One region of the Pseudomonas sp. E1MeOHC2 genome, then DNA from elsewhere that is predicted to be linked to it. Evidence: predicted binding sites of a transcription regulator. Region 1 holds the regulator's gene; each other region holds the start of a gene.

Region 1 (10,661 bases):
CGTCGGGCATCAGGTCGATGGCGCCGCGCAGGCCGACGGCCTGCAGTTTCATCAACACGATGTCACGGATCATTTCTTCCGACAGCTGGGTATGCACGCGCAACGGGAAGGCGACGTTCTCGAACACATCAAGGTCGGTGAACAGCGCGCCACTCTGGAACAGCACGCCCATCTGCTTGCGCGCATCGAACAGATCGCTGCGCGACAGCGTCGGCAGGTTCTGCCCGGCGACCCATACCTCACCACCGGACGGGCGCAGCTGCGCGCCCATCAGGCGTAGCAAGGTGGTCTTGCCGCAACCCGATGGCCCCATGATGCCGGTGACCTTGCCGCGCGGGATACGTATGTCGACATTGCTGAAAATGCTGCGCGAACCGCGCTTGAAGGTAAGCCCCTTCAACTCGACCGCGTAGGCGCTATCCACACTCATCTAGACTCCTTGCTAGTGCAGCCTCGTCCTAATTGACGCCGGCCCTCTTCTTGAAGGCACACGCGCCCCTGGCAGGCCGAATAGCGGCGAACTATAGCACCGCTGACAGCGCCGCCCCAAGGCCGGGGAACGAGTCGTTCAGCCCTCAGACAGGCTTTGATGACATTCGTCACAGCAATCGAAAGGGTGAGGGTTTCTTTCATTGCGGCTATAATCGCCGCCTTTTCATCAGGCATTGCTTTTTCGACATGAGCCAATCCAGCGAGCTGATCCAATCCGCCCAACGCACCCTGCGCCTGGAACTCGAGGCCGTAGAGGCCCTGCTTGCGCGCATCGACGACAATTTCGTCAAGGCCTGCGAACTGATCCTGGCAAGCAAGGGCCGGGTCGTCGTGGTTGGCATGGGCAAGTCCGGGCACATCGGCAACAAGATCGCCGCCACCCTGGCCAGCACTGGCACGCCTGCGTTTTTCGTACATCCGGCCGAGGCCAGCCATGGCGATATGGGCATGATCACCCGCGACGATGTCATCCTGGCCCTGTCGAATTCCGGTAGCACTGCCGAAATCGTCACCCTGCTGCCCTTGATCAAACGCCTGGGCATCAAGCTGATCAGCCTCACCGGCAACCCGGACTCGCCCCTGGCCCAGGCCGCCGAGGTCAACCTCGACGCCCGTGTGGCCCAGGAAGCCTGCCCGCTGAACCTGGCGCCGACCTCCTCCACCACGGCATCGCTGGTACTGGGCGATGCCCTGGCGATCGCCCTGCTCGAAGCCCGCGGCTTCACCGCCGAGGACTTTGCCTTCTCGCACCCCGGTGGCGCGCTGGGCCGTCGCTTGCTGCTCAAGGTCGAGAATGTCATGCACAGCGGCGACGAGCTGCCTCAGGTGCCACGCGGCACCCTGCTCAAGGACGCCCTCCTTGAGATGTCTCGCAAAGGCCTGGGCATGACCGTGATCGTGGAGCCGAACGGCACACTGGCCGGGATTTTCACCGACGGCGACCTGCGCCGCAGCCTTGATCGCAACATCGACGTGCACACCACCCTGATCGACGAGGTGATGACCGTGCATGGCAAGACTGCCCGCGCCGAAATGCTCGCCGCCGAGGCCCTGAAAATCATGGAAGACCACAAGATCGGCGCCCTGGTGGTGGTGGACCGCGACGACCGGCCGACCGGTGCCCTCAACATGCATGACCTGCTGCGCGCCGGAGTGATGTAAATGAACCAGAACCTGATGCAACGCGGCAAGGCCATCAAGCTCGCCGTATTCGACGTCGATGGCGTGCTCACCGACGGTCGCCTGTATTTCCTCGAAGATGGCAGCGAGTTCAAGACCTTCAACACCCTCGACGGCCAGGGCATCAAGATGCTCATGGCCTCGGGTGTGACGACGGCGATCATCAGCGGGCGCAAGACGCCAGTGGTCGAGCGCCGGGCGAAGAACCTCGGTATTCCTCACCTTTACCAGGGCCGCGAGGACAAATTGGTGGTGCTTGACGGCCTGCTCGCCGAACTGGGCCTAAGCTATGATCAAGTCGCCTACCTGGGCGACGACCTGCCTGACCTGCCGGTGATTCGTCGCGTGGGCCTGGGCATGGCGGTGGCCAATGCCGCGCCGTTCGTTCGCCAGCACGCCCAAGGCGTAACCCAGGCTCGCGGCGGCGAAGGCGCCGCCCGTGAATTCTGCGAACTGATCATGCAGGCCCAGGGCACCCTGGACGCTGCCAACGCCAACTACCTGTAAGGCTGCCCATGTTCAGCAAGAAAGTCCGCAACGTTGCGCTGCTCGGGGTCATCGCCGCCCTGCTGGTGGCGATCGGCTACTGGAACGTCAGCCCGGAGAGCTTCCTCGACAAGCCGGTGAGCCAGGTCGATGACAGCGCCATCGACTACTACGCGACCAACGCCCACAGCCTGCAATTTCTGCCCGATGGCAAGCTGCAGTATGAAATGACCGCCGACAAGGTCGAGCACCTCAAGGCCAGCGAGATCACCCTGCTGACCACCCCCGACCTGCACATGTACCGTGGCACCGAGTACCCGTGGCACGTGCAGAGCGCCCGCGCCGAGGTCAACCCGGACGGCACCGAGGTCGAACTGATCGATAAGGTCCGCGTTGCCCGCATCGACGAAAAGCAGCGTGAGACCATCATTACCAGCTCACGCATGACTGTGTTCCCGCAGAAGCAATATGCGCAGACCGAGCAAGCCGTTAGAATCGACGGCGCCGGTGGCACAACTACGGGCAAAGGAATGAAAGCGTATTTGAAAGAAAGCAGGATGGACCTGCTCTCTAACGTAAGAGGACAGTATGAGGCTCGTTAAAACCCTCCCCCTTTTGCTCAGCCTGAGCGCAGCACTGGGAAGCGCGAGCGCCTTCGCACTGCCGAACGACCGTGATCAGCCGATCCGCATCCAGGCCGACCAGGCCCACCTGGATGACAAGCAAGGCGTAGCCACCTACACCGGCGACGTGGTCATTACTCAGGGCTCGATGATGATCAAAGGCAACACCGTGACCATCACCCGCTCCGCCTCCGGCGACATCGATGTGGTGACCTCGGTGGGCAACCTGGCCTACTTCGAGCAGCAGCAGAGCGCAGCCAAGCCAGACAAGATGAAAGGCTGGGGCGTGACTATTCAGTACCAGTCGCAGAAGGACCTGGTGATTCTCACCGACCGCGCCAAGGTCGAGAACGAAGGCAACACCACCGAAGGCGAGAAGATCGTCTACAACACCCAGACCCAGGTGGCAACCGCCGGCCGTGGTGGCAACGTGACTACACCGCGTCAGCGTATCGACATGGTGATCCAGCCCAAGAAGAAGGCCGAGTAAATGGCAACCCTCAAAGCCCAGCACCTGGCCAAGAGCTACAAGGGTCGGCAGGTCGTGCGCGATGTCAGCCTGTCGATCGACAGTGGCCAGATCGTCGGCCTGCTCGGCCCCAACGGCGCCGGCAAGACCACCTGCTTCTACATGATCGTCGGCCTGGTCCAGGCTGAGCAAGGGCGCGTGCTGATCGACAACCTCGATGTCAGCCACCAGCCCATGCATGGTCGTGCTCGCGCCGGTATCGGCTACCTGCCGCAGGAAGCCTCGATCTTCCGCAAGCTGTCGGTAGCCGATAACATCATGGCGATCCTCGAGACCCGCAAGGAGCTCGACCGCGATGGCCGCCGCAAGGAGCTGGAGAGCCTGCTGCAGGAGTTCCACATCAGCCACATTCGCGACAACCTCGGCATGAGCCTCTCGGGTGGCGAACGCCGCCGTGTCGAGATCGCCCGAGCCCTGGCGACCGCACCCAAGTTCATCCTGCTGGACGAACCCTTCGCCGGCGTCGACCCGATTTCCGTCGGCGACATCAAGCAGATCATCCACCACCTCAAGACCAAGGGCATCGGCGTACTGATCACCGACCACAACGTGCGTGAGACGCTGGATATTTGCGAAACCGCCTATATCGTCAATGATGGCCGACTGATCGCCGAAGGCGATGCCGAAACCATCCTGGCCAACGACCTGGTCAAAGAGGTTTACCTGGGTCACGAGTTCCGACTCTGACCCCGGGACGCACCTGGAGCACTGGCAAATCGCCCGTATTGGGGTTTAAGTTGTTACGGTGCTCTAGGCAAACGCTACAATTTAAGGCATAAAACTTGCTTGAAATGGCGCTCCGGCGCCCTCGTGTAGTGGATGGCGCATGCGCGCCGGCGAACAAGGTATTAAGCCCCTGCCATGAAACCATCGCTCGTCCTAAAAATGGGCCAGCAACTGACGATGACTCCTCAGTTGCAACAGGCCATCCGCCTCCTCCAGCTCTCCACCCTGGACCTCCAACAGGAAATCCAGGAAGCGCTGGAGTCCAATCCGATGCTCGAACGTCAGGAAGACGGCGAAGACTTCGACAACAGCGATCCGATGGCGGACAACGCCGAAAACAAGCCGGCCGCCGAAGTCCAGGACAACAGCTTCCAGGAAAGCACTTCAAGTGCCGAAAACCTGGAGGACGGTGAGTGGAGCGAGCGAATCCCCAACGAGCTACCGGTCGATACCGCCTGGGAAGACATCTACCAGACCAGCGCCAGCAGCCTGCCAAGCAACGATGATGACGAGTGGGACTTCACCACCCGCACATCGGCCGGCGAGAGCCTGCAAAGCCACCTGTTGTGGCAACTGAACCTGGCACCGATGTCCGACACCGATCGCCTGATCGCCGTCACCCTGATCGACAGCATCAATGGCCAGGGCTACCTGGAAGACACCCTCGAAGAAATCTGCGCCGGTTTCGACCCTGAACTGGATATCGAGCAGGACGAGGTCGAAGCGGTGCTGCACCGCATCCAGCAATTCGAGCCTGCCGGCATTGCTGCACGCAACCTTGGCGAATGCCTGCTACTGCAACTGCGCCAGCTACCGGCCAGCACACCTTGGATGGCCGAGGCCAAACGCCTGGTCACCGACTTCATCGACTTGCTTGGCAGCCGCGATTACAGCCAACTGATGCGGCGCATGAAGATCAAGGAAGACGAGCTGCGCCAAGTCATCGAACTGGTGCAAAGCCTCAACCCGCGCCCCGGCTCACAGATCGAATCGAGCGAGCCCGAGTACGTGGTGCCCGACGTCATCGTGCGCAAGGACAGTGACCGCTGGCTGGTGGAACTGAACCAGGAAGCCATCCCGCGGCTGCGCGTCAACCCGCAGTACGCAGGCTTTGTCAGGCGCGCCGACACCAGCGCCGACAACACCTTCATGCGCAACCAACTGCAGGAAGCGCGCTGGTTCATCAAGAGCCTGCAGAGCCGCAACGAAACCCTGATGAAGGTCGCCACGCAGATCGTCGAGCATCAACGCGGCTTCCTCGACCATGGCGACGAAGCGATGAAGCCTTTGGTCCTGCATGACATTGCCGAAGCCGTGGGCATGCACGAGTCGACCATTTCGCGGGTTACCACGCAGAAATACATGCACACGCCTCGCGGCATCTACGAACTGAAATACTTTTTCTCAAGCCACGTCAGCACCGCCGAAGGCGGAGAATGCTCGTCCACGGCGATCCGCGCGATCATCAAGAAACTGGTTGCGGCGGAAAATCAGAAAAAGCCATTGAGTGACAGCAAGATCGCTGGTTTACTGGAGGCACAAGGCATCCAGGTAGCCCGTCGCACCGTCGCCAAGTACCGCGAGTCTCTCGGCATTGCACCGTCGAGCGAGCGCAAGCGACTGATGTAGCCCCTGGGGTGTGCCACAGCGTTTTTGGGGCAGGTGCAAGACTTGCCTCTTTATGCACGGGCAATAAAGGAGAAGCTGTATGCAAGTCAATATCAGTGGACAGCATGTAGAAGTCACCCAGCCGCTGCGCGAATACGTGCTTGAAAAGCTCGCCCGCTTGGAGGGTCACTTCGACAAGATCACCAATGTGACTGTCATCATGAAAGTCGAGAAGCTGCAGCAAAAGGTCGAAGCGACCCTGCAGATTCCAGGCGGCGAAGTGGTTGCCAACGCCGAACACGAAGACATGTATGCAGCAATTGACGCCTTGACCGACAAGCTCGACCGCCAACTGAAAAAACACAAGGAAAAACAGCAAAGCCTGCTGCAAGGTGCAGCTGCTCGCTGATCCCCCTCATCCATGATCCGACTTGAAACCATCCTGACCCCCGGCCGTTCCCTCGTGAACGTGCCGGGCGGCAGTAAGAAGCGCGCCCTCGAAAAGGTCGCCACCGTCATCGCCGAACAAGTGCCAGAGTTGGAGATGCAAGACGTCTTCGAAAAACTGGTCGCCCGTGAAAAACTCGGTTCGACCGGGTTCGGCAACGGCATCGCCATCCCCCACTGCCGTCTCCACGGATGTACCGCTCCGGTCAGCGCATTGCTGCACCTGGAAGCGCCGATCGAATACGACGCCATCGATGGCGCGCCTGTGGACCTGCTGTTTGTCCTGCTGGTGCCCGAAGCTGCCACCGATGCGCACCTGGAACTGCTGCGCCAGATCGCCAGCATGCTCGATCGCAAAGAGGTTCGTGATCGTCTGCGTGCCGCCAGCAGTAACGAGGCCCTGTACCAGGTTGTCCTGGACGTACAGAACGAGCACTGAACATGCGCCTGATCATCGTCAGCGGCCGGTCCGGCTCCGGCAAGAGCACCGCCCTCGATGTCCTGGAAGACAACGGTTTCTATTGCATCGACAACCTGCCCGCCGGGTTGCTACCGCAGTTGGCGGAAAATGCGTTGATCAATACCGAATTGCTGCAACCCAAGGTGGCCGTGTCGATTGACGCGCGCAACCTGCCCAGCCACCTGACGCGTTTCCCCGAGCTGCTCGAAGGAGCGCGTGCCCGGCATATCAAGTGCGACGTTCTGTACCTGGACGCCGACGAAGACACGCTGCTCAAACGCTTCTCCGAGACCCGTCGGCGCCACCCGCTGACCAATGCCAACCGCTCCCTGGCAGAAGCGATCCGTGTGGAAAGCGATATGCTGGGGCCGATCTCGGACCTGGCTGACCTGAAGATCGACACCACCAGCCTCAATCTTTATCAACTGCGTGATTCGATCAAGCTGCGCCTGCTCAACCAGCCCGAGCCCGGTACCGCGTTCCTGGTCGAATCGTTCGGCTTCAAGCGTGGCATGCCGGTCGATGCTGACCTGGTGTTCGACGTGCGCTGCCTGCCCAACCCGTACTGGAAGCCCGAGCTGCGCGAGCACTCCGGCCTCGATCAACCCGTGATCGACTACCTCGCCGCCCAGCCGGATGTCGAAGACATGTTCAACGACATTTCCAGCTACCTGCTCAAATGGCTACCCCGCTTCGCCGCCAGCAACCGCGCCTATGTCACCATCGCCATCGGCTGCACCGGCGGCCATCACCGGTCGGTGTACCTGACCGAACGCCTTGGCCAGTTGCTGCAGCAATCACTGAAAAACGTCCAGGTCCGCCACCGCGACCTCTAGCCCACAGGATCTGCCTCACGATGCCCGCCCGCGAAATCACCATCATCAACAAGCTGGGCCTGCATGCCCGGGCGGCGGCCAAGTTCGTCGGCGTGGCCGGGCGTTTTCCTTGCCAGGTCCGGGTAGGCCGTGCGCCAGACAAGCTGGTGGACGGCAAGAGCATCATGGCGGTGATGATGCTCGCGGCGGGTAAAGGCACCCAGGTGCACCTGCTAACCGAAGGCGAACAGGACAATGACGCGCTGGACGCATTGGTTGAACTGATCAACAACTACTTCGACGAAGGCGAGTAGGGAACGCTGGGGCTCGCCACAACACGTTCAGCGCCTGTGAGACCGAGCACCGCCCGCGCGGCGCATCGCGAGCAAGCTCGCTCCTACATCCGTTTCGGGCCAATTATTCCTGTGGCATTGGCGCGCGCGCCCTTGGCGTATGGCACGAATATCGTGTCGTGAAAACAAGGCGGTCGCGCACGTTGGCGTAGGCGTAACTGGCCCGAAACGGATGTAGGAGCGAGCTTGCTCGCGATGCGCCGCGCGGGCGGCGCTCGGTCTTACAGGCGCAGACAATCTCCCGCCGAGCCATTGCGACCACGCCGCGATCGGTATCGGTGCGATAAATTCAAGACATCGCCGTATCCATCACCATCATCAGGCAAAAGCCGATACATAGCCCCAGACTGGCCAAGCGGTGATGCCCATTGCTGCGCGACTCGGGGATGATTTCCTGGGTCACCACCAGCAGCATCGCCCCTGCGGCACACGCCAAACCCAACGGCAGCAGCAGCTCGGCAATGTTGACCAGCCAAGCGCAGATCACCGCCGCCACGGGTTCGACCAGGCCTGAGGCGGCACCGATCAGGAATGCCTTGAATCGCGGCATGCCCGCCCCCGCCAACACCAGCGCAATCACCAGGCCCTCGGGCACATCCTGTAAGGCGATGCCCATGGCCAGGCTGTCGGCATCGGCCATGCCACCACCCGCTGACACGCCAATGGCCATGCCTTCAGGAATGTTGTGGGCGATGATGGCGATGACGAACAGCCAGATTCGCGCGGCGATCACTGGCTGGTTATCCGTGCCGACCAAGGCTTCCGGCGAGGCGCCGGAGACCTTGAGGTCGACCAGAAACAGGCACAAGGCGCCGAACATCAGGCCAAAGCTGATCAGCCCTCCCGCGCCCCAGGGGCTGAAGCCGATGCCCTGGGCCGCTTCCAGCCCAGGAATGATCAGGGAGAATGCGGTAGCCGCCAGCATCACACCCGCGCCAAAACCCAGCAGCGTGTCGGCCAAAGCCACCGGCATGTTACGAATGACCAACACCGGTACCGCGCCCAGGGCTGTCCCCAACGCGCACAGTGCGCCCCCCTCGAGGGCGCGCAGCATACGTGGTTCCAGGCCCAGCCAGGCAATGCCCTGCGCCAGCAGCAATGCTGTGCCAACCAGCAGCAGCAAGGTTCCTATCGCCAGGCGAAACAGACGCACGCTGCTGACGGACAACACCTGTGAACGCATACCGGATCGACTCACTTCAAGGCTTCGAGATAACGACGTTCCACTTCCGCCCAGTCGACGACGTTGTAGAAGGCACCGATGTATTCAGGGCGACGGTTCTGGTATTTGAGGTAGTAGGCGTGCTCCCACACATCCAGCCCCAGGATCGGCGTGTTGCCGTGCATCAGCGGGCTGTCCTGGTTGCCGCTGCTTTCAACCACCAGCTTGTTGTCCGGGGTGACGCTGAGCCAGGCCCAGCCGCTGCCAAAGCGGGTCAGCGCAGCCTTGGTGAACGCATCCTTGAAGGCGTCGAAACCACCGAGCTCGGCCTCGATCGCCTTGGCTACCTGACCTTGCGGCTCGCCGCCACCCTGTGGCGCCATCACGGTCCAGAACAGCGAGTGATTGGCGTGGCCGCCCCCCTGGTTGATCACGGCAGCCTGCAGTTTCTCCGGCAATTGCTTGACCGCGGCTACCAACTGCTCCACTGGCCACTCGGCCCATTCGCTGCCTTCGATGGCGGCGTTGAGGTTGTTGATGTAGGTCTGGTGATGCTTGCTGTGGTGAATCTCCATGGTCTGGGCATCAATGTGCGGTTCCAGCGCATCGTAGGCATAGGGCAATGCGGGCAAGGTATGTGGCATGTCAGTGGATTCCGTAAGCATGGGTTCTGGGCGTCACGTCTGCCTTGGCGGCCAGTTCGCTGGCCTCGGGTGCGTGACGGTTGAGCAGGCGCTCGGTACGCGGGTACTGACCGTACTCGTCGATAAAATTCAGCAATTCGGTGTAGGTGCGCCCACTGTGGCGCAGCGCCGCATCCCGCAGCGCCTGGGGCAGGCGAGCCTCCTGGCTGGCCTGAAGCAAGCGCTGATGCGCAGCGCACAGGTAGTCGGCGCTCTCGTGCGGCTGGTTCAGGCGCAGGTGCAGGTCGGCCAGGTTGTGATGGGCGATGACAAACACCGCCACCGCTTCGTCGACGTCATGCCAGCGCTCGAACAGCACCTGGGCCAACGCCAAGGCCTGCAGGTAGTGTTCCCGTGCATCGACCCACTCACCCTGCTCGAACAGGCGATTGGCAGTTTCCGTGGTACGTTTCCAGTGCTGCATGGCTTATCTCCTGGGCGGTGACGCAGGGTCAGATGCCGCCAGCGGTGAGTTTCTCCGGGTCCAGCAGCGCTTCCAACTGGTCGCGCGACAAGTCGGTATGCTCCAGTGCCACGTCGATGATCGGGCGGCCCTGCTTGTACGCGGTCTTGGCGATTTCGGCGGCCTTGAGGTAGCCGATGATCGGGTTCAGCGCAGTGACCAGGATCGGGTTGCGCGCCAGGGCCTCCTTGAGCTTGCTTTCATTAACCTTGAAGGTGGCGATGGCCTTGTCGGCCAGCAGACGGCTGACGTTGGCCATCAACTCGATGCTTTCCAGCAGGTTGCGGGCGATCACCGGCAACATCACGTTCAGCTCGAAGTTGCCCGACTGGCCGGCGATCGCGATGGTCGCGTCATTGCCGATCACCTGCGCGGCAACCATGGCAGTGGCTTCCGGGATCACCGGGTTGACCTTGCCTGGCATGATCGAAGAGCCTGGTTGCAGGCCCTGCAGTTCGATCTCGCCGAGGCCGGCCAACGGACCGGAGTTCATCCAGCGCAGGTCGTTGGCAATTTTCATCAGCGCCACGGCGGTGGTCTTGAGCTGTCCCGAAAGGGCTACTGCAGTGTCCTGCGAACCGATCAGAGCAAACAGGTTGTGCCCGGGGGTGAACTCAACCTGGGTCAGGCCACTC
Region 2 (10,661 bases), 2.6 Mb from region 1:
CATGCGGCTGTCGAAGATGCGCGTCTTGAGCATGGCGCGCATGCCTTGACGCAGTACCTGTGGGTCGATGTCTTCGGCCCATGGGCCCAGGGCGTCACCGTGCTCGTCCAGCACGCGGATCAGGCTGTTGGACAGCTCTGCGGTGTCGGCAGCATCGACGTCGATAGAAGGTTTACGGACAACACCTGCATCGTTCAGACGCAGGTAGGAAAAATCGGTCTGGCAGCCTGGCCGGCCGGTGGGCTCGGGCACATGCAAACGCAGGGGGGCGTACTCGTTCATGCTTTTTACGCTCGCTCGAATGTTGTTTTTGTGAGCTCTGAAGCGGCCGCCGCTGAGTACCGGCTTGTGACTGGTAAGTCAGCGTCCTGTACATCTTAGTGGCACAGCAGAAGAATTTTTCTCTCAAGTTGGTTGCCTTTGCCTACGGGCGCAGATAAACATTCCGCATAAACACAAAAAACCGGTGAATTTGTCTCATGCGCAAACTCGATCGTACGGATATCGGCATTCTCAACAGTCTTCAGGAAAACGCGCGCATCACCAATGCGGAGCTGGCGCGCTCGGTGAACCTGTCGCCCACCCCCTGTTTCAACCGGGTCAAGGCCTTGGAAGAGCTGGGGGTGATCCGCCAGCAGGTGACGTTGTTGTCGCCTGAGGCGCTGGGGCTGGATGTAAATGTATTCATTCATGTGAGCCTGGAAAAACAGGTGGAGCAATCGCTGCACCGCTTCGAGGAAGAAATCGCCGAACGCCCCGAGGTGATGGAGTGCTACCTGATGACCGGGGATCCGGATTACCTGCTGCGGGTGCTGTTGCCGAGCATTCAGGCGCTGGAGCGGTTTCTCGATTACCTGACGCGGTTGCCGGGGGTGGCGAATATCCGGTCGAGTTTTGCCTTGAAACAGGTGCGGTATAAAACGGCGTTGCCGTTGCCTTCCAATGGGATGACGTTGCGGGAATGAGGGTTGCCCATTCCGGCCTCTTTGCGGGGCAAGCCCGCGCCCACGGGTACATGCTTTCGCTCAGTATCGGCGGTATATCTGTGGGAGCGGGCTTGCCCCGCGAAGAGGCCAGCACAGCAATCAAGTCAGGTGCTTGATATTTTAAACACCCCCAGCCTATGTTGTTGTCAGCCTATAACAACAAGGACAAGCGTCATGACCACCCCCGGCCCGAATACTCTCGCCGAGCACCTCCAGGGCATCGATGAAATCGAATGCGTCACCCCCGACCTCAACGGTGTACCGCGCGGCAAGGTGATGACCGCCGAGGGGTTCCTCGAAGGCCGGCGCCTGCAGATGGCCCGTGGCGTACTGCTGCAATGCATCATGGGAGGCTACCCCCCGGCAAGGTTTTACGGCAGCGATGACGGTGATCTGGCGCTGGTGGCTGAGCCCAGCCAAATCCATCGCCTGCCCTGGAGTGACGACGGGCGCGCCTTGGCCATTTGCGATGCCAACGAACTGGATGGCAGGTCTTCTGCGTTGTCCACCCGTGGTCAGCTCAAGGCGGTGATCGCCCGCTACGCAGCCTTGGGCCTGGCGCCCGTGGTGGCGACGGAGCTCGAATTCTTTGTCTTCGCACCCAATACCGACCCGCTGCAGCCGTTTGTGCCGCCGCTGGGCAAGGATGGCCGCCGGGAGCTTGGTCATTCGGCGTTCAGTGTCAGCTCCAACAACGGCTTGCGACCGTTCTTCAACGAGGTCTACGCGTGCATGGCGGCGCTCGGCCTGCCGCGTGACACCTTCATGCACGAGATGGGCATCAGCCAGTTCGAGATCAACCTGTTGCACGGTGACCCACTGCTGCTGGCCGACCAGACGTTCCTGTTCAAGCACCTGCTCAAGGAAGTGGCGCTCAAGCATGGGCTGACCGTGGTGTGCATGGCCAAGCCGTTGGCGAAAACCCCCGGCAGTTCCATGCACATCCACCAGAGCCTGGTGGAGATCGGCAGCGGGCGTAACGTGTTCAGCGATGACCAGGGGCAGCCGACCGAGACCTTCCTGCACTTTATTGGCGGTTTGCAGGCGTGCATGGCGGACTTCACCGCGCTGTTCGCCCCCAACGTCAATTCCTACCAGCGCCTGTGTCATCCCTACGCCTCGCCCAACAATGCCTGCTGGTCGGAGGACAACCGCGCGGCAGGCCTGCGCATACCGGCCAGTGCGCCGGTGGCCCGGCGCGTGGAAAACCGTCTGCCCGGTGCCGACGCCAACCCGTATCTGGCGATCGCCGCGAGCCTGGCCGCAGGGTTGCACGGCATCGAGCAACGCTTGCAGCCGACTCCGGCCATTCAGGGCGAATTCGAGGTGCCGGAGCACCTGAGTCTGCCCTGTACCCTACACGCGGCGCTTGAACGCCTGAAGCGCAGCGCGCTGGCGCGGGAACTGTTCGGCACTGAGTTCATCGAAGGCTACGTCGCCACCAAGACCCTGGAACTGACCGACTTCTTCGACGAGATCACGCCCTGGGAGCGTCGGGTCCTGGCGGCACAAGCCTGATCGCGACACGACCGCTACTGGACGCGTCCCCTGTTCTGCTATTTCGCCGGCAGGGGACTGCGCTGCGGCACATTTGCTTTTATGCTAGCCAACAAGCCAACGCCACCTGACCAGGGAGCCCGACGGGACGTATGCGAAACATCTGGAAGCCGTTTCAGTCGCTGTATTTCGCTGCCTTGATGATGCTTATCGGCTCAGGCCTGCTCAGTACTTACCTGGCACTGCGCCTGGCGGCCGATCATGTCGACAGTTTGTGGGTCGGTGCGTTGATGGCGGCCAACTACTTCGGCCTGGCCGTGGGCGGCAAGGTCGGCCACCGGCTGATCGGCCGGGTAGGGCACATCCGCGCCTATGCGACCTGCGCGGGCATCGTCTGCGCGGCGGTGCTCGGCCATGGCATGACCAACTGGCTGCCGGCTTGGGTCGGGCTGCGGATGGTGGTCGGCTTGGGGATGATGTGCCAGTACATGGTCATCGAGAGCTGGCTCAATGAACAAGCCGACGCCAAGCACCGTGGCGCGGTGTTCAGCGGCTACATGATCGCCTCTTACCTGGGCCTGGTGCTCGGCCAGCTGATCCTGGTGGTGCACCCCGAGCTCGGCCCTGAACTGCTGATGTTGGTCGCCATGTGCTTCGCCCTGTGCCTGGTGCCCGTGGCGATGACCCGGCGCATTCACCCGGCGCCTTTGCGCCCGGCACCGATGGAGCCCAAGTTCTTCATCAAGCGGGTGCCCCAGTCGCTGAGCACGGTACTCGGTTCGGGGCTGATCGTCGGTTCGTTCTACGGCCTGGCGCCGCTGTATGCTTCTAGCCAAGGGCTGTCCACCGAGCAGATCGGTCTGTTCATGGGCAGCTGCATCTTTGCCGGGTTATTGGTGCAGTGGCCGTTGGGCTGGCTGTCCGACCGCTACGACCGCGCGGTGCTGATTCGCAGTGCCGCAGTCGGCCTGGCGCTGGCCTCGGCGCCGTTGGCGATTTTACCCAGCGTGCCGCTGGAGTTGCTGTTCGGCATCGGCTTTGTCATCTCGTTGCTGCAGTTCTGCCTGTATCCGTTGGCGGTGGCGTTCTCTAATGACCATGTCGAGAGCGAGCGCCGCGTATCGCTGACGGCCATGTTGCTGGTCACTTATGGCGTGGGCGCCTGTATCGGCCCGCTGGCAGCCGGGGTATTGATGAAGGTGCTGGGCTCGCAGATGCTCTATGCCTTCTTCGTGTTCTTCGCGCTGGTGCTGGTGTGGCGGATTCGGCCGAAAGCGGTCACCGGGCTGCACCAGGTGCAGGACGCACCGTTGGGCCACGTGGCGATGCCTGCAGCCGGTTCGCCGTTGTCGGCGGCGCTGGACCCACGGGTCGATGAACAAACCGTGCAGGACGTGATGCAGGCACCGGTGGCGGCGGAAGATACCGAGCAGGATCAGGCGTCGAGCGCCGAGGGCGTCAAGCCTGAAGCTGAGGTGCAGCGGTCGGTTTGACCCGCTCCCCCCATGAACAGAGCTGAGTGAGTCTCCTCGCATGTCATCGGTACTCAGCCAGCCGTCCTGATCAGCCGAAAAAAAAGGATGGGCGCCCAGCGGCGTATCAACCACGCCAATCTGGCCGAATTGGCAATGCAGCTCGGCGGTGAATGTGCAACGAATCATAAAGGGCATGTTCCGCGAAGCGCCCGAGGTGGGCAGGCGCCAAACGAAAACGCCACCCGATTGGGTGGCGTTCAGGCCTGAAGCGGCGCTATCAATAGTCGTCTTTATCGAACCGCCGCGCCTCACGCTGCAGTTGGTAGACAAAGCTCTCGATCTTGCGCTGCGCCTGGCCGCTGAGGTTATGGAAACGTACGCCAGCGAAGGTGGTGTTGATACGCTCTTCGAAGTGCAGGTGGCGCAGTTCGACCATGGTATCGCCCAGGCCCAGTGGGTTGCCAGCCTTGAAGCGCTCGTACACCTGGCCCAGTTGCAGGCGGTCCTCGACATTGCCTTCGAAGCGCAGCTTGCAACCGGTGGCCGAGATGTCCAGCAGCTTGCCGCGCAGGGCGCCGTTGCCCTTGAGGTGAGTGCCGTCGAGGGTGATGTCGACCAGCTGTGACAGCTTGAGTGCGGCGCGGAATGCGTTGCGGCGCTGGTGGTAGGTCATTTCTTCCGGCATCGCGCCGCGGTAGCAGCGGTGGCCGTTGACTTCACTGATGGTCAGCGGGGCATTGCATTCCCAGGCGATGCGCACACCATCGTGGAAGCCTTCGACGCGAAACGATTCGCCGTTCTCGATGAATTTTTCGCCGTCGCGGGGGATCATCTCGTCCAGTGCCAGGGTTTTGCTGTCGCGGTCGACATGTACCACGTAGCTCTGAAAGCGCTGGCTGCGATCATGGAAGGTGATGATCAGGGGGTCATGACTTTCCTGCAGCTGTCGCAGGTTGGCCGCGATCTCCAAAGGCGTACTGAGCACCTTTGGCGGCTGCGGGGCATCGGCTTCATTGAACACGGCTAATCAATCTCCAGGCAAAAACGACACACGCAAGTAACGGCATTTTGCCAGTATGTTCTGTGCCTTGATAGAAGTATCACACTTGGCTGAGTGCGCGCGGCTTGGCCAGCAGCGAGGTGCTGCCCCGGCTGTCGTAGAGCGACGGAGAATCGCCACCCATGAGGATTCTGATCTGGTTGTTGGTGACGTGTTGCTGAACCTGGATGATCCGGCCGTTAGTCTCGTTGACCTGCCGGCAGGTGTCCATTAGCTGGGTCAGCACGTCGAGTTGCTGCATGAGCACTTCACCATTCGCTGACTGTGCGGCCACGGCCTGTATTCCGGCGCGGTTGGCACTCAGGCCGAGGCCGGCAAGCAAGTTGTTGCGCCGCTGGCCTTGCTGTTCGAGCAACACGATCAGCGACTGCTTGCGGGCCAGGATGCCCTCCAGTGGCGCCATGTCGCGCCCATGCAAGGCGACTGCTTCCTGTTGAAGAAGGTCAAGCAGCTCCTGCATCGGGGCAATGTCATCTTCGATCAGTTGCAGCAAAGTGATGTCGTGCATGGCTAACTCTTGGCTTCAGTAAGCGTCCATGAAGTCAGCGCGCCGAACGGTCAGCGCTGGGCTTCGAAATCGAGCAGTTTGCTGGCGACCCGGCCGGCATCGACCTGGTAGCTGCCATCGGCGATCGCCTGTTTCAACTGGGCCACGCGGGCACTGTTGACGACGGGCTGCTCGCGCAGCGTGTCGCTGACTTTTTGCAACTGCTGTGCCTCTTGGCTGAGGTGTACTGCTTCTCCGCTGGCGACGGTGCTTTTAGGCGTTTCCTGGCTCGCGCCGGGCTTTTCGGCGGTGCCGGACGCGGCAGAGCCACGAACGCCGCCCGTGACGGACGGAGAGTTATTCAAACGACTGAAGTCGATGACCATGATCAGAAACCCCTGGGTATTTGGACGCTTGCCTTGTTTTCGGCCAACCCGATAGAAACTTTAGGCACAAATGCTTAGCCGCCTGTCAGCAAGCTCGCGAACCCGTTTTCTGACACAGTTTAGGAAAAGCCGTTCCACACTGCCAGCGCAATCCTGCTACATCGTCACCTCGACCTGGCCGGGGCCGGTCACTCTGGCCTTGATCACGCGTTTGGAATTCAGGTTGCGCACCCGGATCTGTTCGCTCAGGCCGCCCTTGCTCAATGCTTCGCCCGGCATGCGCACGCTCAGGCTGCCGCTGCGGGCGATGATTACCACCTGGTCGCCCTTGCGCACCACCTCGGCCTGCTCAAGGTGCTGCGGGGTGAGCACCTGGTCGATGACGGTGGGCCGTAGCATCTTCATGCCCACTGCCTGGTCGAGTTCGCTGAGAAAACCCTGGCCGAGGGTGCCGACATCGCGCTCGCGCAGGGCCACGTCGCCTTCGCCCACCACGTTGTCGCGCTTGAGCGGGCGGGTAACCACCACCACATCGCGGAACAACCGCACCGTTGCCGGCACGAACACGGTCCATGGCGCGGCACTGTCGCAGCGTACCCGCACGGTGACCCGGCCTAGTGGCTGCGAGGGGCTTTCCAGTGACGCGTCCAGCGGCTGGCTGCACAGTGGCATGCGCAAACGAGGGTCGAGCGTGCTGACCTGGATCTCGTAACGGCCGACGGTCTGGGTGGTGGCCAGATAATCTTCTACGGTGAATTCAAGAAACCCTTGGGTGACACCGATAAGCTGTTCAGGCAAGGTAAACGCGTCCGCCAGCGTGCGAACGCCGGGCACCAGCAGGCACAGCGTGGCCAGCGAGCCAGTCAGCAGGTGCGTCAATCGTCGGAAAAATGTCGTTTTCGTGTACATGGCGCTCAAAAAAGCAAAGCCCGTGCCGACTCGGTACCTGATTTGCAACGAAAGGCTGAAACGTAAAGGAGTCTGGCATGGCGGGTGTTATGGATTCGGTCAACCAGCGTACACAGCTGGTGGGGCAGAATCGCCTGGAATTGTTGCTGTTTCGCCTCAATGGCGGGCAGCTCTACGGCATCAACGTGTTCAAGGTCAGAGAAGTACTGCAGTGCCCAGCGCTGACCTTGCTGCCCAAGTCCCACCCGGTGGTGCGCGGCGTGGCCAACATTCGTGGGGCGACCATCCCGATCCTCGACCTGTCGATGGCCACCGGGCTGGCGCCGCTGCAGGAAGACACGCGCAACAGTTTCGTGATCATCACTGAGTACAACACCAAGACCCAGGGCTTCCTGGTGCACTCGGTCGAGCGCATCGTCAACATGAACTGGGAAGAAATCCATCCGCCACCCAAGGGCACCGGCCGCGACCACTACCTGACTGCCGTCACCCGGGTGGACAATCGCATGGTCGAGATCATCGACGTAGAGAAGGTGCTGGCCGAAGTGGCGCCGTCGTCCGAGCAGGTGTCTGCCGGGGTGGTCGATGCCGAAGTGCAGGACAAGGCCGTGCTGCTGCGGGTGTTGACCGTCGACGATTCGTCGGTGGCGCGCAAGCAGGTCAGCCGCTGCCTGCAAACCGTCGGTGTCGAGGTGGTGGCGCTGAACGACGGCCGCCAGGCGCTCAACTACCTGCGCCAGCTGGTGGAGGAGGGCAAGCGTCCGGAAGAAGAGTTCCTGATGATGATCTCGGACATTGAAATGCCAGAAATGGACGGTTACACGCTCACGGCGGAGATCCGCAGCGATCCGCGCATGCAAAAATTGCACATCGTCCTGCATACTTCGCTCTCTGGGGTATTTAACCAGGCGATGGTCAAGAAAGTCGGCGCCGATGATTTTTTGGCCAAGTTCAAACCGGACGACCTGGCCCAGCGCGTGGTTGATCGGATCAAAGCAACGCATTGAAGCAGCCGGGAGCCCGCTCCCGGCACCAGCGATTGAAAAGAGGCGGCAAGAGTGTCTACGGGTAATTTGGATTTCGAACAGTTCCGGGTCTTCCTGGAGAAAGCCTGTGGCATCCTGCTGGGCGAGAATAAGCAGTACCTGGTCTCCAGCCGTCTCAACAAGCTGATGGAGCAACAGGGCATCAAGAGCCTGGGTGAGCTGGTGCAGCGCATCCAGACCCAGCCGCGCAGCGGCTTGCGCGAACAGGTGGTCGACGCGATGACGACCAACGAGACCCTGTGGTTCCGCGATACCTACCCCTTCGAGGTGCTGAAGAACAAGGTCATCCCCGAGTTCATCAAGAATAACCCGGGCCAGCGCCTGCGCATGTGGTCGGCGGCCTGCTCATCGGGGCAGGAGCCTTACTCCATCTCGATGGCCATCGACGAGTTCGAGCGCAGCAACCTGGGCCAGTTGAAGATGGGGGCGCAGATTGTCGCCACCGACCTGTCCGGGACCATGCTGACCAACTGCAAGACCGGCGAATACGACAGCCTGGCGATTGCCCGCGGCTTGTCCCAAGAACGCCTGCAGCGTTACTTCGACCCCAAGGGGCCGGGGCGTTGGGCGGTCAAGCCGGCCATTCGCAGCCGCGTCGAGTTCCGCTCGTTCAACCTGCTCGACAGCTACGCCAGCCTGGGCAAATTCGACATCGTGTTCTGCCGCAACGTGCTGATCTATTTTTCGGCCCAGGTGAAGAAGGACATCCTGCTGCGCATCCACAGCACGCTCAAGCCTGGGGGTTACCTGTTCCTTGGGGCTTCGGAGGCGTTGAATGGGCTGCCGGACCATTACCAGATGGTGCAGTGCAGCCCGGGGATTATCTACCAGGCCAAGTAAGGCCAGGTGGGTATGCCTTGAGGGTTGTGGTGCCTGTGAGATCGAGCGCCGCCCGGGCGGCGCTCGATCTCACAAGCGCCAAATCGCTATCGTCAAACCCTGACGTCAATATTTTGTTTTGCCGCTTTTGCCGCCCGGCAATTGCCGCTTTTCCCTCCCCAGGCGGAAGCACTTTGCCGCTTTTCTGGCATCAAGCCTGCCAGTTCATCCCTCGCAACCCCGTGTTTCCGGCCTTTCCGGTGGTTGGCACAGCCCTTGCTATACCTTGCTCAACGACACTCCGGTCAACCTTTGAAGGTTTCCCCGACATGAGCATCAGCTTCGACAAGGCGCTTGGCATTCACGAAAAGGCTCTGGGCTTCCGCGCCCAGCGCGCTGAAGTGCTGGCCAACAATATCGCCAACGCCGACACGCCCAACTACAAGGCGCGTGACATGGACTTCTCCTCGGTGCTCGCTGCCGAGAGTGAAAAACAGCAAAGCGGCCGCTTCGCCCTGGACCGTACCAACAGTCGGCACATCGAGGCCGACGGCCTGGCCATCGCCGACGACACGCTCAAATACCGCACCCCGATGCAGCCATCGATCGACCAGAACACCGTCGACGCTCATCTAGAGCAATCGAACTACACCGAAAACGCCATCGGATTCCAGGCAAGCTTCACCTTGCTCAACAGTAAATTCAAAGGGCTGGTTTCGGCCCTGCGCGGAGAGTAATCATGTCCCTTTCCAGTGTCTTCAATATTGCCGGTAGCGGCATGAGCGCGCAGAACACCCGCCTCAACACTGTGGCCTCGAACATCGCCAACGCCGAGACCGTGTCGTCGAGCATCGACCAGACCTACCGCGCCCGTCACCCGGTGTTCGCCACCACCTTCCAGAATGCGCAGGGCGGTACCAGCCAGTCGCTGTTCGAGGATCAGGGCGAAGCCGGGCAGGGTGTGCAGGTCAAAGGCATCGTCGAGGACCAGAGCAACCTGGAGGCGCGCTACGAGCCAAACCACCCGGCGGCGAACAAGGACGGCTACGTCTACTACCCAAACGTCAACGTGGTCGAGGAGATGGCTGACATGATCTCTGCCAGCCGTGCGTTCCAGACCAACGCCGAGCTGATGAATACGGCCAAGGCCATGATGCAGAAGGTCCTGACCCTGGGTCAGTGATAAGGAATTCAGACCATGGCAATCGATACTACTGGCGTTAATCTCAAAGACGTACTCGCAGCGTCGGGTGTCGGTACTGCTGCCAAGAAGGCTGCGGACACGGCATCCAAAACTGGCAACGACTCGCTTGGCAAGGACGCGTTCCTGCAATTGCTGGTCACCCAGATGCAGCACCAGAACCCGCTAGACCCGCAGGACAACGGCGAGTTCGTTGCTCAGTTGGCGCAGTTCAGCAGCCTGGAAGGGATTACATCGCTGAATGACTCGGTCAGCGCGATCACCAGTTCCCTGGGCTCGTCCCAGGCCCTGCAGGCCTCTTCGCTTGTCGGGCGCTCGGTGGTGGTACAGAACAACAAGGCGGTGGTCGACACCACTGAAAGCTTCAACGCGCAGTTCGTTGTGCCGCAGGCGATCAGCGAAGCGAAGATCACCATCAAGGACAAGGACGGTAACACCGTCAAGACCATTGAATTGGGTGAGCAGAAAGCCGGTTATGCGGACTTCATCTGGGATGGCACCAATGCCAGCGGCGAAAAAGTCGACCCAGGTACCTACACCTTTACCGCCAGTACCACCGTGGATGGCAAGTCGGTGCAGATGAGCACGTTGCTCCCGGCAAAGGTCACCAGCGTCAGCTTCAGCGCCGCTGGCGAGATGGTGTTGAACCTTGCTGGTGTGGGCAAGGTTTCCCTGTCTGACGTACAAACCATCGGTATCTAAGGCCGGTCAACACGGCAAATGGAGTGTCCTTATGTCTTTCAATATCGGCCTTAGTGGTCTGTACGCAGCGAACAAGCAGCTTGATGTCACTGG
Region 3 (10,661 bases), 2.6 Mb from region 1:
TCATCGTGGCGAATCTGATGCTGTACCCCTGCAATGGCCGGCGGCGGCAGATCAGCGGGGCCGAGTAACTGAATACGGCTGGCACCATAGGACTGCGCAGCCAAGCTATCCAGCGTAGCGCGCAGGGCAAGCTCTTCGTCCTCGTTGTAGAACACCACAGGCACGATACGGGGTTGGCATGGCCACTGCTCGATACGCTTGGGCAGCAGGCGCTGCTGGCCTTGCGACAATGAGCGAGACTCCAGCCATTCAGCGTACAACTCCGTGAAGCTAAGGCTGTAAGTACCGACCTGCATCTGGAAGGAAGCGATCTGCCGGGTGGTGAAATTTCGGAAGTCCAGCTCTTGCCACTGCTCTTCGATATCGCCGCTGCACAATGCCAGAGGCAAGTAGCGTACCCACCCCTCGGCAGGCTCGTGTTCTCCCGCTCGTGCAGCCAGCATCTGGTGCAGCCAATCCGTCTCGACCTTGGTCGCCTCTCTCATCGACACGTGATGGCTGAGCCTGCCCGCATGAATACGCTCAATACTCAGCACGTGCTCCAGGCTGGCCAGATGCCCACGACGCAACAAGCAGATAAACAGGGCCATATCGAGGCGTGCGGAGAACCCCTGACCATCCTGCACCAGTGTTGCCAAGTATTCCTCAACCTGAGCACGACGGAACAGGGCATGGCTGATGCCACCAAAAAGGTTGGCAGTACTGTCCGCTATACATGCAAGCAGGTCAGTGCCATGAAGCAAGGCACTGGTCGGGGCGATCACTGCATTAAGCCCTCGAGAGGGCAGAAGAATGTCATCCGCATCGCAAAGCAAACGCTGGCTACTCACCATGCTCACTTGCTCATGGTCACACATGACCTTCGCCTGATGGCTGATGCACTGCTCCAACAACAGGTCATCATCACAGAGAAACTTGATCAGCTCACCTGAAGCGTGGCTCAAGCAAGCCAGCAAGTTGCGGGCAAAGCCCAAGCGCTGGGGATTGCGCACATAACGCACGACCAGCGGGGAAGCCCTGCCCAACTCCTCACAAATCGCCTCGATCTCTTGGCCAGGGCTGTCGTCGCAAATGACCACCTCCAGCCTGGGGTAGTCCTGAATGAGCGCGCTACTCAGCGTGCTGCGAAAGAACTCTGGATTGAACGCTGGAATGGCGATAGTGACGAGGGGCTGTGCGCTCACAGGTTACTCACTTAAGCGGTAAAGCATTTTATGCGGCGAGGGAAGGCAAGATGACCCTTTACATGCAGATCACCTCACCCCAAAAAGCCTCGATCAGATGTAATTGACCAACGACAGCCCGGCGATTTTTGCATAGGCCTGCAAGGAAGCCTGCAGCATGTTGGACTGCATGTTCAGGCGCAGCATCACCTCGGCCGGATCGCTTTCGCGAATCGAGCTTTGGGTCTTGGTGTTTTCAGTACTCAACGCCTCGTTGGTTTCTGCTTGCACATCCAGCGCCTGGCCGCGACCGCCGATAGCACTGACCGACGAAGAGACCTGGTTGATGGCGCTAGCGACGTTGCCCATCGCCGAATCCAGCGAGACCAGGAAGCTCTGCTTTGCTGCCGGATCACCGTCCATCGGCGTGCTCAGCGCGGTGCGCAGCTTGCTGATGGTATCGAGCACGTTCTGGGTCTGGTGAGTGTCGACCTTCACCTCGAACGAATCGCCGGCACTCGGCGCACCCGACAGCTCGAAGCTGACACCCGCAGCCGACGCGGTAGTACCGTTCGGCCCACCCAGCGCACCTTTGGCGACCGGGCGGCTGTCGGCAGTGACAGGCGATGCATACAGCTCGAAAGTATTGCTGCCGGTGAACTTGAGCACGGCGCCGCCTGACGGGAAGGCTGCCTTGTAGAGGTCCGGGTCGGTGATGGTTGCACCGGTGACCTGCTCAGAAGAACTATTACCTGGGCTTCGCGTTCCGGACACCTCATCGGCCTTGGAGCTCAAGCTGAACGTATGACCCGCGATGGCGGCATCTTCGTTACCCTTGTCGCCATCCTTGTAGGTGATGGCCAGGCGCAGATCGACACCGCGGAAGTTGACTGAAGTGTTTTCGCCCTTGGGATCGAATTTACCGCCCTGGCTGGCCTCGAGCGTAACGTCATTACCCTTGGCATCCGTGATCTTGTACTCGGTGCTGCTGACAAACTCGAGCGTGTAAGGCTCGCCACTGCGGAAACGGTCGTTAAACGTCGCGCTACCGGATACCTGGCCGTTGGACAGGCTGACGCGGCCATCGTCCGTAGCAGGCGCGGTCAGCTTGGTCTCGCTGCGGCTGGTGTTGAGTGCCTGCTCGAAGGCATCGTAGCCAGTCTCGTTGGCGGCCAGGCTGAGCATGTCCCCCACCTGCAGGTTCAGTTTGCCTTGGTCGCCTTGGTAGCTGTAGGTGCCATCGGCGTTGCGCTGGTAGGGTGGCGTCTCGCCCTTGGAACCCGAGAAAATGTACTTTCCGCTCTCATCTTTGCTGTTCATCAGGTTGAACAGTTGGTCTTCCAGCGAAGCCAGTTCATCGGCATTGGCCTTACGGTCAGAGTCGGTGAACGCGCCGTTGCCGGAGCTCACTGCCAACTCGTTGACCCGCTGCAGGACGTTACCAATCGACTTCAACGTGCTTTCCGCAGTGCCCAGGGCATTACGAACATTGACAGTATTGGTGGCGTATTGCTTGAGCATGCTTTGTTGCTGCTCCAACTGCAGCAAGCGTGCGGCACCCACCGGGTCATCCTTTGCAGAACGTACACGGATGCCATCGCTGGCCTCCTGCTGGGTCTTCAGCGAATTGGCGAAATTACGCTGATAGTTTGCACTGGTGGTGTTGTAGTACTGCGAAGTAGAAATGCGTACGCTCACGGTCTACGACTCCTTAAAGGCTGTTGATCAGGGTGGCGAAGGTTTCCTGGGCCGCCTTTATGATCTGCGACGACGCGGTGTAGTACTGCTGAAACTTGACCAAGTTACCGACCTCTTCGTCGACCGATACACCCGACAGGCCGTTGCGGCTGTCCAGTGCCGAGGCGTGCAATGCACTGGTGGCGTCGCCGTCCATCTGGGCCTGGCCAGCCTTGCCGCCAACTCCGGATACCAGCTTGGCATAGGCATCGGTGAAGCTGATGCCCTTGCCATTGGCGCCCACATCAATGGTGGATTTGGACTGCAGGTCGATCACCGACAGGGCGTTGCGGTTGTCCGCTGAGCCGGCACCGGTCAAGGCCACGGTATAGCTATCGCCATTCTTCGGTGCGCCGGAAACGCTCATCTCGAAGGTGAAGTTGCTGCCCAACGAGTTGCCATTGCCATCGACCATCGGCACCGACAACTGCAGCTTGTTATCCTGGCCCGGCACAATGGTACCGCTACCGATCTCGGTACCCTTGGCGTCGTAAAGCTTGTAAGCCTGCGGCGAGGCGGTGTCGTCAGCGAACACCAATTTCACCGGGGTCGAGTACTTCAACCCGGCCTGCAGTTGCGAGCGCTGGGCAGCGTCATAGATGTCCAGCTCGGAGGTCAGCTTCGGCTGGGTAATCACCCCAGTGCCCTTGTTGCCAGAGCCGCTGGTGGCGGTCAGCGACGACGACAGCGCCAGGCGTTTGGGGTCGGTCAGCACGGTTTCGATGCTGGCCGCGGCATTGCGGGTGGGGGTGATCTTGAAGCTGTCGCCGGCACTCAAACCACCGCCATTAAGCGACAAGGTGAAGCCATCGATCACCGGTGGCGGGCTGTCACTCAGGTCGAAGCTACCCATGTCAGTGCCTTCAGGCAGTTTGCGCACGCTGTAGCCGGTGGTACTGGTGAAGGTCACCTGATAATCGCTGATCGACAGCTTGCCGGTGTCCTTGATGGTGACATCGAGGTTGCCGGAGCCGGCGCTGTTGCCCGACTTGGCAACACTGCGCTCACTGATGGCTTTGGCGCTGTTTATGTCACCGAACAGGGTGGCGCCGAAGTCGCCGTTCCTGTCGATGCCTTGGGCCAACTGGCTGTTGATCGCGTCGGCCACCACCAGGGCCACACGCCCCAGTTCATTGAGCGCCGGATCGAGGGTTTCCCTGCGGTAACGCAGCAGGCCGCCCAGCTCACCACCGGTGGCGCTGCTGGTGATGTCCATCTTGGTCGAGCCGCGATTGAGGATCAGGCTCGTGCGGGTCGGGTCGGTGGCGCTTGGCTCGACACCCAGGGTCTGGGTGGTTTTGCCCAGCACCAGTGCCTGGCCGTTCTTCAGGTAGATGTCGTAGTTGCCATCACGCTCCACCACATCGGTGCCAATCAATGCGTTCAGTTCGCGTACCGCGCCATCACGCTGGTCAAGCAGGTCGTTGGGCTGGCCGGTGACCGCGCTCACCTTGGCAATCTGATCGTTCAGATCTGCGACGGTCTTGGTCAGGTTGTTAACCTGATCGGCTATTGATGCCATGTTGCTGCTGATATTGCTGTTCTGCTGGTTCAGCTGCGAAGACAAGGTGTTGAAGCGCTTGGCCAGGGACTGAGCACTGGTCAGCAACAGTTGTCGCGAGGCATCCTCGGTAGGCTTGGCAGCAGCGTCCTGCATGCTACTGAAGAAACTCTGCAGCGCGGCAGTAATGCCGGTGTCGCTGCTGGACAGGGCAGTATCCAGCGGCGTGATCTGCTTCAGATACGAGCCAGCTTCGCTGCTCAGCGAGGTGGTGGTACGCAGCTGGTTCTCGAGGAACGCGTTGTACACCCGGCGCACATCGGCCAAGGTGGTACCGCTGCCGATGAAGACCTGGCCAACCTGTTGGCCGCCTTTGGTCTTCTGCACGTTCTGCTGGCGCGAATAGCTTTCGACATCGGCGTTGGCGATGTTGTTACCGAGGGTGTACATCCCCGACTGCGCGGCGCCAAGCCCCGACATACCAATGTTGATCAGACTCGCCATGGTTGCATGCCCTTAAAGTTTCGTTGTGGTACCGAGCATTGCGTAGCGCTCGTACGACTTCATCTGTCTTGCGATCTGCGAGATCTTGCTGGCGTAGTTCGGGTCGGTGGCGTAACCGGCCTTCTGCAGCTCTCGCACAAACTGTTCGGGTTTATCGGCCACACTCACCGCATCTTGATAGCGCGAATTGTTCTGCAGCAAGCTGACCAGGTCGTGGAAGCTGTCCTGGTAGGAATCGTACGAGCGGAACGCCGCCGTTTCCTTGACGAACTGGCCATCACGGAATTCGCTGGTGATCGCCCTCGCCTGCTCGCCCTGCCAGTTACCACTGGCCTTGATGCCAAACAGGTTGTGGCTGCTGCTGCCATCGGTGTTGCGCATGACCGACTTGCCCCAGCCGGTTTCCAGGGCCGCCTGGGCCACCAGGTAGCGCGGGTCGATACCGATGCGCTTGGCGGCCTGCTCGGCCATCGGCAGCATGGTGGCAACGAACGTGTCGCTGTCAGAGAACGCCTTGTTCGGCGCCAGCGGTGGCTGGGCCACGGCACGCCCGACAATGCGCAGGCCGTTGTCCGGCACGGCAAAGGCCTTGGCCACCTGCTGGCCGTCACGGGGCGGCACGGCAGCGCTGTTGCTGGTTGCGGCCGACGGCACGATGCCGGCCAGCAAGCGGTCGGTCAGCTTGCTCGGCAGCGCCAGGCGCCGCGAATTGAGGGCAGCGACGTCGTTACGGGGCGCGCCCGACTCGGCGGCACGCACAGGCTCCGCCACCTTGTTGCCCCACAGCGCCGGGCCACTGCCCTCGCCGCGCGCAAACGGGCTGCTGGTGCCGGCCGTGCTCTTGCTCTTGGTCAACTGGCGCACCAGTACGTCCTGCAGGCCGATACCGCCGCCCTCGCGGGACATGCTCACGGCCAACTGCTGGTCATACATGTCGCGGTATTGCTTGACCGTCTCGGTGTTCATCGGGTTGTCGTCGGCCAGCACATCGCTGGCCTTGCGCGAGGCCTTGAGCATTTCGCTGATAAACAGCGACTCGAACTCCTGCGCCACCTTGCGCACGTTGCCTTCGCTGTCGCGGTCGCCGTGTTTGAGCGAGCTCAGGCGATTGAGGTCGGTGTAGGCGCCGCTGTCGACGCTGCCGGAAACCAGGCTTTTGCTGTTCATCCGCTGCGTCCTCAGATCACGATCAGGTCGGCTTGCAAGGCGCCGGCCTGTTTCAGGGCTTCGAGGATCGCCATCAGGTCGCTGGGCGCCGCACCGACCTGGTTCACCGCGCGGACGATTTCATCCAGCGTGGTACCCGGGCCAAACTTGAACATCGGCTTGGCTTCCTGCTCGGCGTTGACCCGCGAGCGTGGCACCACGGCGGTCTCGCCATTGGAGAACGCGCCCGGCTGGCTGACGATCGGGTCTTCGGTAATGGTCACGGTCAGGCTGCCGTGGGTCACCGCAGCAGGCGAAACCTTGACGTTCTGGCCAATCACGATGGTGCCGGTACGCGAGTTGATGATGACCTTCGCCACCGCCTGGCCCGGGTCGATCTCGAGGTTTTCAAGGATCGACAGGTAGTCCACCCGCTGGCTCGGGTCCATCGGCGCGCTGACACGCACCGAACCACCATCCACAGCCTGGGCGACTCCAGGGCCGAGCAGTTCGTTGACCTTGTCGACGATCCGCTTGGCGGTGGTGAAGTCTGGGCGATTGAGGTTCAGGGTCAGGCTGTTGCCCTGGTTGAACCCACTCGGCACCGCCCGCTCGACGCTGGCGCCACCGGGAATACGCCCGGCCGACGGAACGTTGACGGTGATCTTCGAGCCATCGCGGCCTTCGGCATCGAAGCCGCCCACCACCAGGTTGCCCTGGGCGATGGCGTAGACGTTGCCGTCGATACCCTTGAGCGGGGTCAGCAGCAGGCTGCCACCGCGCAAGCTCTTGGAGTTACCGATCGACGACACCGTAATGTCCACCACCTGGCCGGGCTTGGCGAACGCCGGCAGGTCGGCATGCACCGACACCGCCGCGACGTTTTTCAGCTGCACGTTGCCAGAACCCGCCGGCACCTTGATGCCGAACTGCGACAGCATGTTGTTGAAGGTCTGCAGGGTGAACGGCGTCTGGGTGGTCTGGTCACCCGTGCCGTTGAGCCCCACCACCAGGCCGTAACCGATCAGCTGGTTGGAACGCACGCCAGAGATGCTGGCGATGTCCTTCAGGCGCTCGGCCTGGGCCGCGAAGGCGCAGGACAGTAGCAGGGTTGCGGCAATCAGCTGCCTCACGTTGAACATGGTCATCCGTACTCAGAAAGGCCAAAGCGGGCTGATGAAGAAGCGGTCCAGCCACCCGGGCTGGCTGGCATCGGCAAACGAGCCGGTCCCGGAATAGGTGATACGCGCATCGGCCACACGAGTGGACGGCACGGTGTTATCGGTGGCGATGTCGTCAGCGCGGATCATGCCGGCAATGCGCACCAGCTCTTCGCCGGTGTTCAAGGTCAGCCACTTCTCGCCGCGCACGGCGATGATGCCGTTAGGCAGCACTTCGGCCACGGTCACGGTGATCGAACCGGTCAGGGTGTTGCCCTGGGTGGCCTTGCTGTCGCCCTTGGTAGCGCGCTCGCCGCTGTAACCGGCTTCCAGCGACAGGTCACCGCCGCCGAACGGGTTGTTGGTGTTGGGCGTGCTGCCGAACAGCGAGCTCAGGCCGATGTCGGCCTTGCTGTTCTTCTGGATCTGCGAGCCTGCGTTCTTGCTGGCAGAAGTGCGTTCGTTAAGCGTGATGGTGATGATGTCACCCACCCGGAACGCCTTGCGGTCGCTGTACAGATTCTGCTCGAACCCGGCCTGGTAGATCGAACCGTTGTTGGCCGCCGCCGGCAACGGGGTGCGCGGCAACACCGGCGCATAGTACGGGTCGTTGGGCTTGGGCGTCGGGCCGACGCAACCTGCCAACAACACCGCCCCCCCCAGGGCGAAGACGGACAACAGACGATTCATGACGCTTACCTCACGGTGTAACTGGGCTACGGGGCCAGGTTCAGGGGCTTACAGCTGCTGGGTGACGAACGACAGCATCTGGTCGGCGGTGGAGATGACTTTGGAGTTCATCTCGTAGGCACGCTGAGTGGTGATCATGTTCACCAGCTCTTCCACGGTGCTGACGTTGGAGTTTTCCAAGGTCTGCTGCAGGGTGGTGCCAAAGCCGTTCAGGCCTGGGGTGCCGACTTGCGGCGCGCCGCTGGCGGCGGTTTCCAGGAACAGGTTGTTGCCCATTGCCTGCAGGCCAGCGGGGTTGATGAAGTCGGCGGTCTGAATGTTGCCGATTACCTGCGCCGCCGGGTTGCCCGCGACGGTGATCGACACCGTGCCATCCTGGCCGACGGTGAAGGTCTGTGCGTCATTTGGCACGACGATGGCAGGTTCCAGCGCCATGCCGTCGGCATTGACGATCTGGCCATCGGAGTTCAGGTGGAAGGTGCCGTCGCGGGTGTAGGAAACGGTGCCATCGGGCTGCAGGATCTGGAAGAAGCCACGGCCATTGACCGCCATGTCCAGCGGGTTCTCGGTGGTCTGCAGGCTGCCGGTAGTGAAGTTTTTCTGGGTGCCGACAATGCGCACACCGGTACCTACCTGCAGGCCCGAAGGCAGCTCGCTGTCCTGGGTCGACTGGGCGCCGGGCTGACGCTTGATCTGGTAGAGCAGGTCCTGGAATTCGGCGCGATCACGCTTGAAACCGGTGGTCGAGACGTTGGCCAGGTTGTTGGAAATGACCGTCAGGTTGGTGTCCTGGGCGGACAGGCCGGTTTTAGCGACCCAAAGAGCCGGAAGCATGCTGTTCTCCTCGTGCGCCTGTTTTACGGCACCCGTTCAAATGTGATTAGCCGATTTGCAAAACACGCGCCATGGCTTCGTCGCCTTCCTTGGCCGCGTTCATCATCTTGACGTGCAGTTCGAACTGGCGGGACAACGCCAGCACCGAGGTCATTTCCTCGACGGCGTTGACGTTGCTGCCTTCCAGAAAGCCCGACACCACGCGAACGTTGACGTCGGCATCTGCCGGTTGGCCATTGGTGGTGTGGATCATGCCGTCCAGGCCCTTGGTCAGGCCTTTGATGTCGGGGTTGACCAGTTTGATGCGGTCGACCTCGGCCATCACGCGTGGGTCTTCACCCATGGCGCGAATGCTGATAGTGCCGTCAGCACCCACTTCAACTTTCTGCTCCGGCGGAATGGCAATCGGGCCGCCGTTGCCGATCACCGGCATACCGTTGCCGGCACGCAGCACGCCCAAGGCGTCGATGTTCAGGCTGCCGGTGCGCACGTAGGCTTCGCTGCCATCCGGGGCCTGCACGGCGATGAAACCCTTGCCGGCCACGGTCACGTCCAGCTCGCGGCCGGTCTCGACCATCGGGCCTTCACTGAAGTCGGTGGCCGGGCGTTCGGTCATGGCGAAGGCGCGCGCCGGAAAGCTGTCGCCAAACACCGGCATCGAGCGCGCCTGCTCCAGGTCGCGCTGAAAGCCGTTGGTGGAAATGTTCGCCAGGTTGTTGGCATGGGCCTTCTGCGCCAGCGCGTTCTGGCTGGCGCCGGTCATGGCCACGTAAAGCATCTTGTCCACAGTTATCCTCCGCTGCAGTGGCGGTCGTTTGCCGCTCGCCGTCGCTATGGAGGCAGTAAAGCAAGTTCCGAACCAACTTCATGAAATCATGAAAAAGCCCGTGGATACGGGCTCTTGCGGGAACCCCCCACACGCTGAACGTCGGTTATCCGGCGCCGGATTGCCGATAACGGCAAAGCGACCGCTAGCGTTCACGACACCCACCATTGTTGTAAGGCCCCGCGAACCGCTTCCACCCCTCCCCTGGCGACCACTGGGAACACACCAAGCGCCCATCCACCTGGCTCTCCCAGCGCCACCACGGCGCGGTACCTGCCTGCGCGTGATAGAGGCAGAACGCTGCCAGCCAAGCGACAAGCTGCTTTTTCATGAGCCCTCCTACAAAACGACAAACCCCTTCACAAGAAAGGGGTTTATCTACACACCATCAAAAAGCGTCCATCAGGCCATCTGGATGATGGTCTGCATGATGGTGCTTTCAGTCGAAATGGTCTTGGCGTTCGCCTGGTAGTTGCTTTGTGCCTTGATCAGCTCCACCAGCTCCTGAGTCAGGTTGACGTTCGACCCTTCCAGCGCATTGGACTCGATAGCACCCAGGGTACCGGTCTTCGGCGCATCGATACCGGGAATGCCGGAGTTGTAGGTTTCAGTCCAACGGGTACCACCGATCTGCTGAAGGCCCTGCTCGTTAGCGAAACTGGCCAACGCCACCTGGCCAATGGCGCGGGACTGCCCATTGCTGAAGCTGGCGAACAGCACGCCTGTCGCATCGATGCTCAAGTTCGACAAAATACCGGTGGCATAGCCATCCTGAGATTGCGACATACGTGCAGTCTCAGTGTTGTAGGAGGTCGTGCTGGCCATCGACAGCTTCATGCCAGTGGCATTGCCCACCGCGCCATTGGCACCCCAGTTACCCGAAGCCCCCTGGGACGCCGGCACCCAACCCACCATGCTGAAGGTATTGTTGGCAACAGTGAACGACGTACCGACAGGCAGGCCGGTGTTGTCCGCCGTCATTGAGTTGACCGAGCCATCGCTATTGAAATTGATGGTGCCCACCAGCGGCTGGGTGCTGCTTGGATCGAACGGGTTACGCCCATCGACCAGGGTGTACATGGTCCACTCGTTGGTGCCAG

The links. Region 1 encodes sigma-54, which starts transcription at its own class of promoters, with help from an activator protein. Its sites were predicted from a motif close to ANTGGCATNNANNTTGCTNT; they were not measured.
Region 2: the regulator sigma-54 is predicted to act here: its motif matches at 8,929-8,948, upstream of flgB (flagellar basal body rod protein FlgB).
Region 3: the regulator sigma-54 is predicted to act here: its motif matches at 9,580-9,599, upstream of ACSSU5_RS03345 (flagellar basal body rod protein FlgF).

The regions. Positions count from the first base shown of each region.
Region 1 is NZ_CP196675.1:3,401,677-3,412,337, reverse strand. Features, by position in the region: gene ACSSU5_RS15410 (ATP-binding cassette domain-containing protein) at 1-430, opposite strand, end outside; gene ACSSU5_RS15405 (KpsF/GutQ family sugar-phosphate isomerase) at 679-1,653, shown strand; gene ACSSU5_RS15400 (KdsC family phosphatase) at 1,654-2,178, shown strand; gene lptC (LPS export ABC transporter periplasmic protein LptC) at 2,187-2,759, shown strand; gene lptA (lipopolysaccharide transport periplasmic protein LptA) at 2,746-3,270, shown strand; gene lptB (LPS export ABC transporter ATP-binding protein) at 3,271-3,996, shown strand; gene ACSSU5_RS15380 (RNA polymerase factor sigma-54) at 4,171-5,664, shown strand; gene hpf (ribosome hibernation-promoting factor, HPF/YfiA family) at 5,744-6,052, shown strand; gene ptsN (PTS IIA-like nitrogen regulatory protein PtsN) at 6,065-6,529, shown strand; gene rapZ (RNase adapter RapZ) at 6,532-7,386, shown strand; gene ACSSU5_RS15360 (HPr family phosphocarrier protein) at 7,407-7,679, shown strand; gene ACSSU5_RS15355 (ZIP family metal transporter) at 8,008-8,901, opposite strand; gene ACSSU5_RS15350 (superoxide dismutase) at 8,913-9,524, opposite strand; gene ACSSU5_RS15345 (DUF2753 domain-containing protein) at 9,526-9,987, opposite strand; gene ACSSU5_RS15340 (class II fumarate hydratase) at 10,016-10,661, opposite strand, start outside.
Region 2 is NZ_CP196675.1:766,698-777,358, reverse strand. Features, by position in the region: gene ACSSU5_RS03420 (3-methyl-2-oxobutanoate dehydrogenase (2-methylpropanoyl-transferring) subunit alpha) at 1-282, opposite strand, end outside; gene bkdR (Bkd operon transcriptional regulator BkdR) at 480-965, shown strand; gene ACSSU5_RS03410 (glutamine synthetase family protein) at 1,263-2,504, shown strand; gene ACSSU5_RS03405 (MFS transporter) at 2,636-3,976, shown strand; gene ACSSU5_RS03400 (flagellar brake protein) at 4,236-4,979, opposite strand; gene ACSSU5_RS03395 (flagella synthesis protein FlgN) at 5,059-5,526, opposite strand; gene flgM (flagellar biosynthesis anti-sigma factor FlgM) at 5,577-5,891, opposite strand; gene flgA (flagellar basal body P-ring formation chaperone FlgA) at 6,048-6,800, opposite strand; gene ACSSU5_RS03380 (chemotaxis protein CheV) at 6,878-7,807, shown strand; gene cheR (protein-glutamate O-methyltransferase CheR) at 7,859-8,686, shown strand; gene flgB (flagellar basal body rod protein FlgB) at 8,995-9,402, shown strand; gene flgC (flagellar basal body rod protein FlgC) at 9,405-9,848, shown strand; gene flgD (flagellar hook assembly protein FlgD) at 9,864-10,568, shown strand; gene ACSSU5_RS03355 (flagellar hook-basal body complex protein) at 10,600-10,661, shown strand, end outside.
Region 3 is NZ_CP196675.1:755,042-765,702, forward strand. Features, by position in the region: gene ACSSU5_RS03310 (glycosyltransferase) at 1-1,184, opposite strand, end outside; gene ACSSU5_RS03315 (flagellar hook-associated protein 3) at 1,278-2,861, opposite strand; gene flgK (flagellar hook-associated protein FlgK) at 2,875-4,905, opposite strand; gene flgJ (flagellar assembly peptidoglycan hydrolase FlgJ) at 4,918-6,072, opposite strand; gene ACSSU5_RS03330 (flagellar basal body P-ring protein FlgI) at 6,084-7,193, opposite strand; gene flgH (flagellar basal body L-ring protein FlgH) at 7,206-7,901, opposite strand; gene flgG (flagellar basal-body rod protein FlgG) at 7,950-8,735, opposite strand; gene ACSSU5_RS03345 (flagellar basal body rod protein FlgF) at 8,782-9,522, opposite strand; gene ACSSU5_RS03350 (hypothetical protein) at 9,707-9,892, opposite strand; gene ACSSU5_RS03355 (flagellar hook-basal body complex protein) at 9,964-10,661, opposite strand, start outside.